2 regions of the Bacillus sp. KICET-3 genome follow, and region 2 is predicted to be linked to the other one. Evidence: a T-box and tRNA genes for the amino acid it is inferred to sense, from the RefSeq annotation. Region 2 holds a T-box; the other holds one or more tRNA genes.

Region 1 (5,343 bases), 1.5 Mb from region 2:
TTGATCGCTTTTGTAATCGCGTCTATCGTTTTTTGCTGCTGCTCTTCCTCAGGAGTTCCGCTTCGGGAGAAGAAGCGTCCGCGGCCGAGCTGCTCCAGCGCTCTCCTCAGTTCCGGCTGGAAAATGATGATGACCGCTAAAAATCCCCATGTGATCGCCTGGTCAACCAGCCATTGCAGTGTGCTCAATCCTAAAAATTGGCTGGCCACCCGGACAAGAACAATGACTACGATTCCCTTTAAAAGCTGAACCGCTTTCGTTCCGCGGATGACCATTATTAATTTATATATCACGTACCAAACAAGGAGAATATCAACGGCATCGCCGAGGTACTGCAAAAAAGGGATATCCTCAAAAGCCATTTCCTCGTCCTCCAAGAATTCAGTCATTAGTTAAGTTTATATGTTTCAACATTGTATTATATATAATTTTATATACAGAGGCTATTATACCACACTTTAATTTTTCAAGGGAAATGGCGGTATCATAAAAAAGAGCAAAGCCGCTAATATCAGCTTTGCTCTTCATCTTTAGAATCATTCACGCCGAAAACCGCTTTTCCGGCCGATTTGATTTTGTACCAGATCCAGTCAAACGCCGCGTTGATTTCGTGGATCTGACCGGTGACTTGTCCGGCTGAAGCCGTATATTTTTCTCCGTTTACAATGGTGACATCACCATCTATTTTACCCTTGATAATCAGCTTGCCGTTTTTAACGGTGACATCGCCCTCTACGACTTCGCCTTCGGGTACGGTGACGGTGTTGTTTTTCACGACCAGATTCGGCTGATTGGATACGCTGAAGTCATGGTCATTTTTCCAGCTTGAAAAAAAGCTGCCGCCCATCAGAATGACAAACAGCGCTGCAGCCACGATAAACGGATGAGCTTTCAGCCATCTGTTAATGGAGACCGTCCGTTTTTCCTTCGGCAGATTTGCCAGCACATTGGCCGTAAAGTTTGCCGGAGCTGTTAGATGTGACGTGCTCTGCACAAGAGCGATCGATTTTTCCATTTCGTGAAGGTGTTTTCTGCATCCTTCACATGATTGCAAATGCTCTTTCAGCTGCGTCTCATCATCCGGAAGAATGTCTCCATCAAGATATTTGTGCATAAGCTGAACAATGTGCTCCGGACAGCTCATTTCATCACCCCACTTAAAGATCCCTTAATTGTTTTCTGAGAGCCTCTCTGCCTCTGTGTATTCTGGTTTTTACAGTACCCACGGGTATGTTTAGGATTTCGCTGATCTCGATCAGTGAGAGCTCGTCAATGTACTTCAATACGATGACCGTCCTGTATTTATCGGGAAGCCTTAAGATTTTTTCCTGAATGGTACTGTGCAGTTCCAAGGAAAGCACTTCATCCTCTGGAAGCGCAACATCCGCCGCAACCTGTGAATACATCGTCAGTCCTTCTGTTCCTGCCACCTCTGCATCCAAGTAATAGTCCGGCTTTTTTTTGCGGATACGATCGATGGTCAAATTGGTTGCAATTCGATAAAGCCATGTCGAAAATTTCCGGTTGATATCAAAACTGTCGATATTCACGTATGCTCTGATAAATGCTTCCTGCGCAATATCTTCCGCCTCATGCGCATTGCCGAGCATACGGTAGCAAAGCTGATAAATTTTGTCTTTATAAATATCCACGATGTCTGCAAATGCGTTACGGTCGCCTTTTTTCACCTGTTTGATTCTTTTTTTTATCATTGTTTCCATATTTATCTAACCTCTGCCTTCACCGGTCTTTATGTATACGGGTTGATCTTTAAAAGGTTTCATGAAATTCATAAAAATAGTTTAACAAAAAATTGGCAGAGTGTAGATGGTTTACACAGGCTCAGGCCCTTAATATTAGCTTAAAATTATTATACAACATAAACATTTTGAAATTGAGGTTTTCAGGCGAATGATCGGCGGCCGCTCCGCCGCCGAAGACCGTCTATAATAATTTTTCCCCAAATAATGAACCCATTAAAGCAACAGCCGTCTCTGCCGTCCTGTTTTTCTCGTCCAAAATCGGATTCACCTCTACAAATTCAGCAGACGTGATGAGGTTGGACTCTTCAAGCATTTCCATTGCCAAATGGCTTTCTCTGTAGCTGATCCCTCCAGCAACGGGAGTTCCTACACCTGGCGCATCGTTCGGATCAAGGGCGTCCAGATCAAGCGACAAATGGACGCCGTCTGTCCGTTCCCGCAAGTATTCAATCGTTTCCTCCATGATCCTTGTCATGCCGAGGCGGTCGATTTCATGCATCGTATATACTTTGATTCCTCTGTCGCGGATCAGCTTTTTTTCCCCGTCATCAAGAGATCTCGCTCCGATGATGACGATGTTTTCCGGCTTAACTTTGGCACCATCCCCATAAATCCCGGTCAGCCGTTCATGTCCGATCCCCATGCTGATTGCTAGAGGCATTCCGTGAATATTGCCGGATGGCGAAGTTTCCTTTGTATTTACATCCGCATGTGCATCATACCAGATCACACCCAGATTTTGATAATGCTTCGCAAGTCCAGCCAGCGTGCCGATCGCAATGCTGTGATCACCGCCGAGAACGAGCGGAAATGAACCTGAAGCAACCATTTTATCAACGGTCTGAGCCAGCTTTACACTCGCGCTTGTAATCGCTTTCAAATTGCGGATCTCTTCTTCTGAGGCAGGTTGACCGCCTTCCTTTTCATCCTCCCTCTGACCGATTGTGATATCTCCCAAATCTTCAATATCATCGCAAAGGCTTTCCAAACGCTCATTGACGCCGGCACAGCGAATCGCGCTCGGGCCCATATCCACTCCCCGCCTTAATTGGCCAAGATCCATGGGCACACCAATCATGGAAATCTTTTTAAACATATCATATCCCCCTTTCAGACTTTCATTGTACAGTCCAATTTAAAATTGACTCAACAAGACATTTTTTTGAATAGTTATACAATCAAGGCAAAATAAAAAGGACATCCAAACAGGATGTCCAAAAACTGGGCTAGCTGGATTCGAACCAGCGCATGACGGAGTCAAAGTCCGTTGCCTTACCGCTTGGCTATAGCCCAAAAATGGTGGAGGGGGACGGATTCGAACCGCCGAACCCTGAGGGAGCGGATTTACAGTCCGCCGCGTTTAGCCACTTCGCTACCCCTCCAAAACAGTGCCGGCCAGAGGACTTGAACCCCCAACCTACTGATTACAAGTCAGTTGCTCTACCAATTGAGCTAGACCGGCATCATATCAACATCTTATGCAGAAACCATCGCGGTTGTGTCTAAAACCGCTCCGAAAAATGGTGGAGGATGACGGGATCGAACCGCCGACCCTCTGCTTGTAAGGCAGATGCTCTCCCAGCTGAGCTAATCCTCCGCAGTACAGGACGTACAAGTGCATGCGTTGCAACAGGACGTTGCGCTCTCAGCATGCCTTCCTTTAAAAACTCTGGACGAAATACCTTACGCTTCTTAACATGCTGTCCAAAAAAGAATGGTGACCCGTACGGGATTCGAACCCGTGTTACCGCCGTGAAAGGGCGGTGTCTTAACCACTTGACCAACGGGCCAAATCACAATTTCCAACAGCTGTCGTAAAGCTGACAAAAGTTATTATATACAGGTTGCTGCCTGTTTGTAAAGAGGTAAATTAAAATTTTTATTTTCAAAATTTTTGTCTGAAATTCTTAGAAATGATGAGGGTTTTTGTTTACACTATGAGTAGCTTTACGCACGGAAAGGAGAGCACAGACATGATATTGGTCAGCTCTTGTTTGGCGGGCATTGAATGCCGCTATGACGGGAAGCACAGCTATATCGAGAAAATCAATAAACTCGTTGAAGAAAATAAAGCGATGATCGTTTGCCCTGAATTGCTCGGCGGTTTTCAAACACCAAGGGAACCGGCAGAAATAAAAGGCGGGACAGGCGAAGATGTTTTAAACGGCGACGCCGTCATTTTAACCAAATCGGGCGAAGACGTAACAGACCTTTATATCAAAGGGGCTTATAAAACGCTCGAGATCGCCAGGCAGATTCAGGCGGACACCGTCATTTTAAAAGAAAACAGCCCATCATGCGGAAGCAGCAATATATACAATGGGAGTTTCTCCGGACAAAAAATTGCCGGGAACGGCATTACGGCGGCTCTTCTTAAAAAAGAAGGATTTCGCGTCATGTCTGAACATCAACTGGATGAGCTGTAGATGCAAGCGCAGTTCAAACTGCGCTTGATTGTATTCTTCCACAGCAGCTTTTAGACCCTCTTTAAAATAAAATTTCACAATCATCAATTTTTCATTGAAATAAAATTCCAACAAAAATATACTGAAAATTAAGAAATATAATCTATTTTGATCAGGGGGATGCCGGATGAAAAACAGCAATCTCAGCTCCTTAACGACCGAACGCCGAAATGAAAAGACAAAGCAGATCCATCAGGCGGAAACATTTGACATTCTGAGAATCATTAATGAAGAGGACAAAAAGGTGGCTGAAGCGGTTGAAGCGGTTTTGCCCGATGTAAAAATCGCCGTCGATTATGCCGTCGATTCGTTAAAGAAAGGAGGGCGGATCATCTACATCGGCGCCGGTACAAGCGGGCGGCTCGGTGTACTCGATGCGGCGGAATGCCCGCCGACGTTCAGCATTTCTCCCGATACAGTCAGGGGGCTGATCGCAGGAGGAGAAAAAGCGCTATTCGAAGCTGTCGAGGGTGCCGAGGATCGTGAAGAGTTAGGCATGCGCGACCTGAAGGCGATTCACCTGTCAAACAAGGATACAGTGATCGGCATTGCCGCCAGCGGACGAACTCCCTATGTCCACGGTGCGCTGACATACGCCAGAAAAACCGGTGCAAAAACAATTTCCTTAACCTGCAACAAGCAATCGGCCATCAGCAAAGCCGCCGCTCACAGCATTGAAGTCATCGTCGGTCCTGAGGTAGTTGCGGGATCGACACGAATGAAGGCGGCAACCGCACATAAAATGATTTTGAACATGATATCGACAACGGCTATGATTCAAATGGGAAAAGTCTATGAAAACCTGATGGTGGATGTCAATGTCAGCAACGAAAAACTAAAACAGCGGGCGATCCGCATCATCCAAGCTGTCACCGGAGCCGAACAGCAAACGGCTGAAAAAACGCTTGAATCAGCCGAATATCATGTCAAAACGGCCATCATCATGTTGAAAACAAATACTGAAGCCGCTGTAGCGCAAAAACTGCTAAAGCAAGCAGAAGGCAACATTGAAAAAGCCATATCCATTCATAAAGGAAACGCGTGAAAGAAGGGAAAAACAATGGCCGCAGGCGGATTGGAAATGATCCAGACTATGCTTCACAAGCTTCCGGAAT
Region 2 (5,343 bases):
ATGCCCGCATGCTGACGATCCAGGCGGATTTGGCGATTGAAGGTCTGCTGGATGTGAGCGGGGAGGACGAAGAGAAAAAAGAGACGCACCCCCAGCCGGTTCTCGAGGAAGCGTCTCAGTATGAAGAAGAGCCTGAACCGGCGTACAGGGCTTATTCCAGCGAAGAAAAGGATGCTGATGACGCCGCGGAAAAGCCATTCTCGATTAACCTTGACAGTCCGTACGAATACCAGGAAATCGAAGAAGAGCAGGCAGACGAAGATGACGGGGAGAGCGATGAAAACACAGTCCCGATCTATCAATCGTTTCTCGGCGAATCCGAAAGTGAAGTAAAACCGTTTTTTACTGCATCACTCTCTGCCGCGGAAAGAACGAAGCGGGAACAGGAAACCCATAAGGAAGCGCCTGATAATGAAGAGCACGTAAAAGCGGAATTGGCAATGAAAGAGAGCAGAGAGGGCAAAAAAGCGGAATTGGCAAGGAAAGAAAGCGAAGAGGGCAAAAAAGCGGAATTGGTAAGGAAAGAAAGCGAAAAGGGTAAAAAAGCGGAATTGGCAAGGAAAGAAAGCGAAGAGGGCAAAAAAGCGGAATTGGCAATGGAAGAGAGCGAAGAGAGCAAAAAAGCGGAATTGGCAAGGAAAGAAAGCGAAGAGGGCAAAAAAGCGGAATTGGCAAGGAAAGAAAGCGAAGAGGGCAAAAAAGCGGAATTGGCAAGGAAAGAAAGCGAAGAGGGCAATAGAGCGGAAATAGCAATGAAAGAAAGCGAAGAGCCTGAACCGCTTTACAGAACTTACCCCGGCCATGAAGAAACAAAAGAAGCGCCGTTCTACGGGGTTCCCCACATTTTGCAGGATGAAGAGGAACAGGATGAGAGGGAACCACAGTCCTTTGAAATTGAAGTGAAGCAGGAAGCAGCTGAAGAAGAGTCTGAACCAAGCCATTCGATTGAAATTCCGGAATACTCATTTCATGAGCAGGAAGAACCTGAAAAAGAAAGGGATGAAAGCGGAGAAGGCGATGAGGCGGACGGATCAGTCAAGGAGAACGACAATGCGCTTTATTTAACGAAGCTATTTACAAAACAGGGAGAGGAGGAGTTTACGCGAATGAGAATGTGCATCGTTCAGCAACATGATACAATCGATCTTCTGTGCGAACGTTACGGCATTAATGCCCAGCAGCTCATCCGGATGAATTCCCTTTCTCTTGATGAGGAAATAAAAGAAGGACAAATCCTTTATATTCCCGACTACCATAACAGCCATGCCTAATGCGTGGTGAACGGAATGGAAGACATTCAGCCTGTATTAAAAGAATACGGCCTTGCCGCTCAATATATTGAGCCTGTCAGCCGAAAAGTGTGGAAGGTATACACGGACCACGGCGTGTTTGCCATGAAAAAGCTGGAGGCTTCAAGGAATACCCGTTTTACTGACCAGATGATCTTGCTTGAGGAGAAAGGCTACAGAAATTTCGTCCCCGTTTACAGGAATCGGGCCGGGGAATTTTTGACCGGGGCGGGCGCCGATTTCTGCTATTTGATGCCATGGCTTGCTCTTGAAAAAGAGGAAGAACGTGATCAAAAGCATGAATATTTATTTCGAGAAATCGCCCTTCTTCACCAAAGAACCGAAAAAGAGACTCGATTGAGGAAAGAGGATATCATCGGGCACTATGAACGGACAAAACGAAAGTGGGAAGCGCAAAAACAAAGATATGAAGAGATTGTCGCCGCGGCTGAAAAAGAATGGTATATGTCTCCCTTTCAGCTTCAGGCGGCGATGTATTACAGAGAGACGATATCGGCCGTCGACTTTGCGCTTGAACGCCTTGATGATTGGCATGAAGCCATCAAAGATAAAGAGTCTTCCAGACTCGTCTTAAATCACGGGCAATTATCGGTTCATCATTTTCTCTATAATGATATGGGAACAGGCTATTTTACCAATTTTGAAAAAGCGGGATATGCACCGCCTGCAAATGACCTGATCGTATTTTTTACAAGAACGTTCAAGACGAATCCCGTCATATGTCCGGAATGTGTGAACTGGTTTTATGCGTATCACAAAGCCTATCCTTTGCGGGAGGAGGAAATCAGCTTATTTTTAAGCTATATGGCATATCCGGCACCCGTCTTTTCCGTGCTGAAGCGCTACCAGACCGGGAACCGCTTCGGGGAGAAAGAAGAATGCGCAAGACTGCTGAAGGCGTATTGGCAAATGAAAAATGCGGAACCGCTTGTGATGAATATTCATGAAACAGAGGAAAACCGCAAGCTCCAGGAAGAAACAGAGTCCCCATCAACATGATGCGGACTTTTTTGCTTGCAGCCGGTTTTATATCCAGTCAAGGTGAAAGGCGCATGCAAGGAAAATGAGAATGCCCAAGAGGAGAACGTCAAATGTCGTTGGAAAGATTATGGTTCGAATGCCTTGAAAGACCGTAATCGGGAGGACGACCTGGACAGCGACAAGTCGGATTTGTTTTAGCCACGGCTGAAGTGAGTATGTGTTGAATTTTTTTCGCACCTTATGCCTCCTCTCCTTTTCGTTACAGCATCATATGAGAAAAATAAGCTCATGTGCATGGCCCAATCTCGTATAAAACGAGAGAAAAACGGAAAAGATGATTGACGAAATAAAAAAAGATTTAGTAATATAAGAACAAGAAAAAGTACGTGCTGAAAAGTCAATGATCACCCGCTTTGAATGGGAAGAGTACAAAAACAGACGCTTACAGAGAGGGAAGCCGCCTGCTGAAAGGTTTTCCAGCCAGTCTTTTTTGGAAGGTCGCCCAGGAGCGCAATTTCTTGAACTAGAGTAGAGAAATTCGGGAAAGCCCCGTTATCCCATTTAAGTGCGTGAATGCCTGTTTGGCATTCATGAAAAAAGGTGGTACCGCGAGAGAGTTCTCTTCGTCCTTTTACAGGATAAAGAGGACTCTTTTCTATTGATCAGCCGTTTATACGCTGGAGGTTTGAAAATGGATAAACAAGAACTGACGATGCCGACAAAATATGACCCGGCTACAATTGAAAAAGACAGATATGAATATTGGGTGAACGGCAAATTTTTTGAAGCCAAAAACGATCCTGAAAAAGAGCCGTATACTGTTGTCATTCCGCCGCCGAATGTAACAGGAAAGCTGCATTTGGGCCATGCCTGGGATTCGACGCTGCAGGATATCGTGACAAGAATGAAGCGGATGCAGGGCTATGATGTGCTTTGGCTGCCGGGCATGGACCATGCCGGCATCGCGACGCAGGCAAAGGTTGAAGCCAAACTCCGCGAAGAAGGAAAAACCCGCTATGATCTTGGACGGGAAAAATTTCTCGAGGAAACGTGGAAATGGAAAGAGGAATACGCTGATTTCATCCGCAGCCAATGGGCAAAACTCGGCCTCGGCCTCGATTATTCGAGAGAGCGGTTTACCCTTGATGACGGGCTCTCAAAAGCGGTGCGCGAAGTCTTTGTCAAGCTTTATGAAAAAGGGCTGATTTACCGCGGAGAATATATCATCAACTGGGATCCGTCCACAAAAACGGCTCTATCCGACATAGAAGTCATCTATAAGGATGTTCAAGGCGCGTTCTACCATATGCGCTATCCGCTCAAAGACGGCTCAGGCTCGATTGAAATCGCGACGACCCGTCCGGAAACAATGCTCGGAGACACAGCCGTAGCGGTTCATCCGGAAGATGAACGGTACAAACACTTAATCGGAAAAACAGTGATTCTGCCTATTACGGGAAGAGAAATTCCGATTGTCGGTGACGACTACGTCGATATGGAATTCGGTTCAGGCGCCGTTAAAATCACGCCGGCACACGATCCGAACGACTTTGAAATCGGTAACCGCCACAATCTCGAGCGGATTCTCGTCATGAATGAAGACGGTACGATGAATGACAATGCCCTTCAATACAAAGGCATGGACCGTTTTGAGTGCCGTAAAGCGATTGTCAAAGATCTTCAAGAACAGGGCGTGTTGTTCAAAATCGAAGAGCATACGCATTCCGTCGGCCACAGCGAGCGCAGCGGCGCCGTCGTTGAGCCTTATCTTTCAACGCAATGGTTCGTGCAAATGCAGCCGCTTGCCGATGCGGCAATCGAATTGCAAAAAAGTGAAGGGAAAGTCAATTTCGTTCCAGACCGTTTTGAAAAAACCTATCTACACTGGATGGAAAATATCCGCGACTGGTGCATTTCCCGCCAGCTGTGGTGGGGTCATCGAATTCCGGCCTGGTATCATAAAGAAACGGGCGAAATCTATGTTGGCGTTGAAGCGCCGGAGGATGCCGAAAACTGGGAGCAGGACAAAGATGTTCTTGATACATGGTTCAGTTCGGCTCTGTGGCCGTTTTCGACAATGGGCTGGCCTGACGTTGACACGGAAGATTTCAAACGCTACTATCCGACAAACGTCCTGGTCACAGGCTATGACATCATTTTCTTCTGGGTGTCCAGAATGATTTTCCAAGGCATCGAGTTCACTGGAGAGCGTCCGTTTAAAGACGTCTTGATCCATGGACTGATCCGCGATGATCAAGGCCGCAAGATGAGCAAATCGCTCGGAAACGGAGTCGATCCTATGGATGTAATCGACAAGTACGGCGCCGATTCGCTCCGCTATTTTCTTGCGACCGGAAGCTCGCCTGGACAGGACTTGCGCTTCAGCTTTGAAAAAGTTGAATCAACATGGAATTTTGCAAACAAAATCTGGAATGCTTCAAGGTTTGCATTAATGAACATGGACGGCATGACGTATGAAGAGCTTGATTTATCAGGTGAAAAATCGGTTGCTGATAAATGGATTTTAACAAGATTAAACGAGACGATCGAAACGGTGACACAGCTCGCTGACAAATATGAATTCGGAGAAGTCGGCCGCCATTTATACAACTTTATTTGGGACGATTTCTGCGATTGGTACATTGAAATGGCCAAACTTCCGCTTTATGGCGATGATGAAGCGGCTAAAAAGACGACACGTTCCATTTTGGCGTATGTTTTGGATCAAACGATGCGGCTCCTGCACCCGTTCATGCCATTCTTGACAGAAGAAATTTGGCAGCACCTTCCTCATCAAGGCGAATCGATCACGGTCGCGAAGTGGCCTGAAGCCGTCAAAGAATATACCGACAACAAAGCCGCGGCCGACATGAAGCTTCTCGTTGAGGTGATCCGCGCTGTGCGGAACATCCGCAGCGAAGTCAATACGCCGCTCAGCAAACAAATCGAGCTCTATATTAACACAAGCACTCCTGATGTCGCAGAACGTCTTGAAGAAAACCGCTCATATGTGGAACGTTTTACGAACCCGAGCGTGCTTCAAATCGGTACG

Evidence for each region. The T-box of region 2 lies ahead of R5H20_RS16690 (valine--tRNA ligase). A T-box ahead of a tRNA ligase gene usually reads a tRNA of that ligase, here a tRNA-Val.
Region 1: it encodes a tRNA-Val, which carries the amino acid that the T-box ahead of R5H20_RS16690 (valine--tRNA ligase) is inferred to sense. The anticodon was not compared.

Annotation. Positions count from the first base shown of each region.
Region 1 is NZ_CP137345.1:195,918-201,260, reverse strand. It holds gene cdaA (diadenylate cyclase CdaA) at 1-362, opposite strand, end outside; gene rsiW (anti-sigma-W factor RsiW) at 512-1,144, opposite strand; gene sigW (RNA polymerase sigma factor SigW) at 1,158-1,721, opposite strand; gene rocF (arginase) at 1,945-2,859, opposite strand; tRNA gene R5H20_RS01160 (tRNA-Gln) at 2,985-3,056, opposite strand; tRNA gene R5H20_RS01155 (tRNA-Tyr) at 3,061-3,145, opposite strand; tRNA gene R5H20_RS01150 (tRNA-Thr) at 3,153-3,225, opposite strand; tRNA gene R5H20_RS01145 (tRNA-Val) at 3,285-3,360, opposite strand; tRNA gene R5H20_RS01140 (tRNA-Glu) at 3,479-3,553, opposite strand; gene R5H20_RS01135 (2-thiouracil desulfurase family protein) at 3,737-4,189, shown strand; gene murQ (N-acetylmuramic acid 6-phosphate etherase) at 4,356-5,273, shown strand; gene R5H20_RS01125 (MurR/RpiR family transcriptional regulator) at 5,289-5,343, shown strand, end outside.
Region 2 is NZ_CP137345.1:3,266,190-3,271,532, reverse strand. It holds gene R5H20_RS16705 (LysM peptidoglycan-binding domain-containing protein) at 1-1,271, shown strand, start outside; gene ysxE (spore coat protein YsxE) at 1,287-2,309, shown strand; gene R5H20_RS16695 (hypothetical protein) at 2,337-2,528, opposite strand; T-box leader at 2,696-2,925, shown strand; gene R5H20_RS16690 (valine--tRNA ligase) at 2,983-5,343, shown strand, end outside.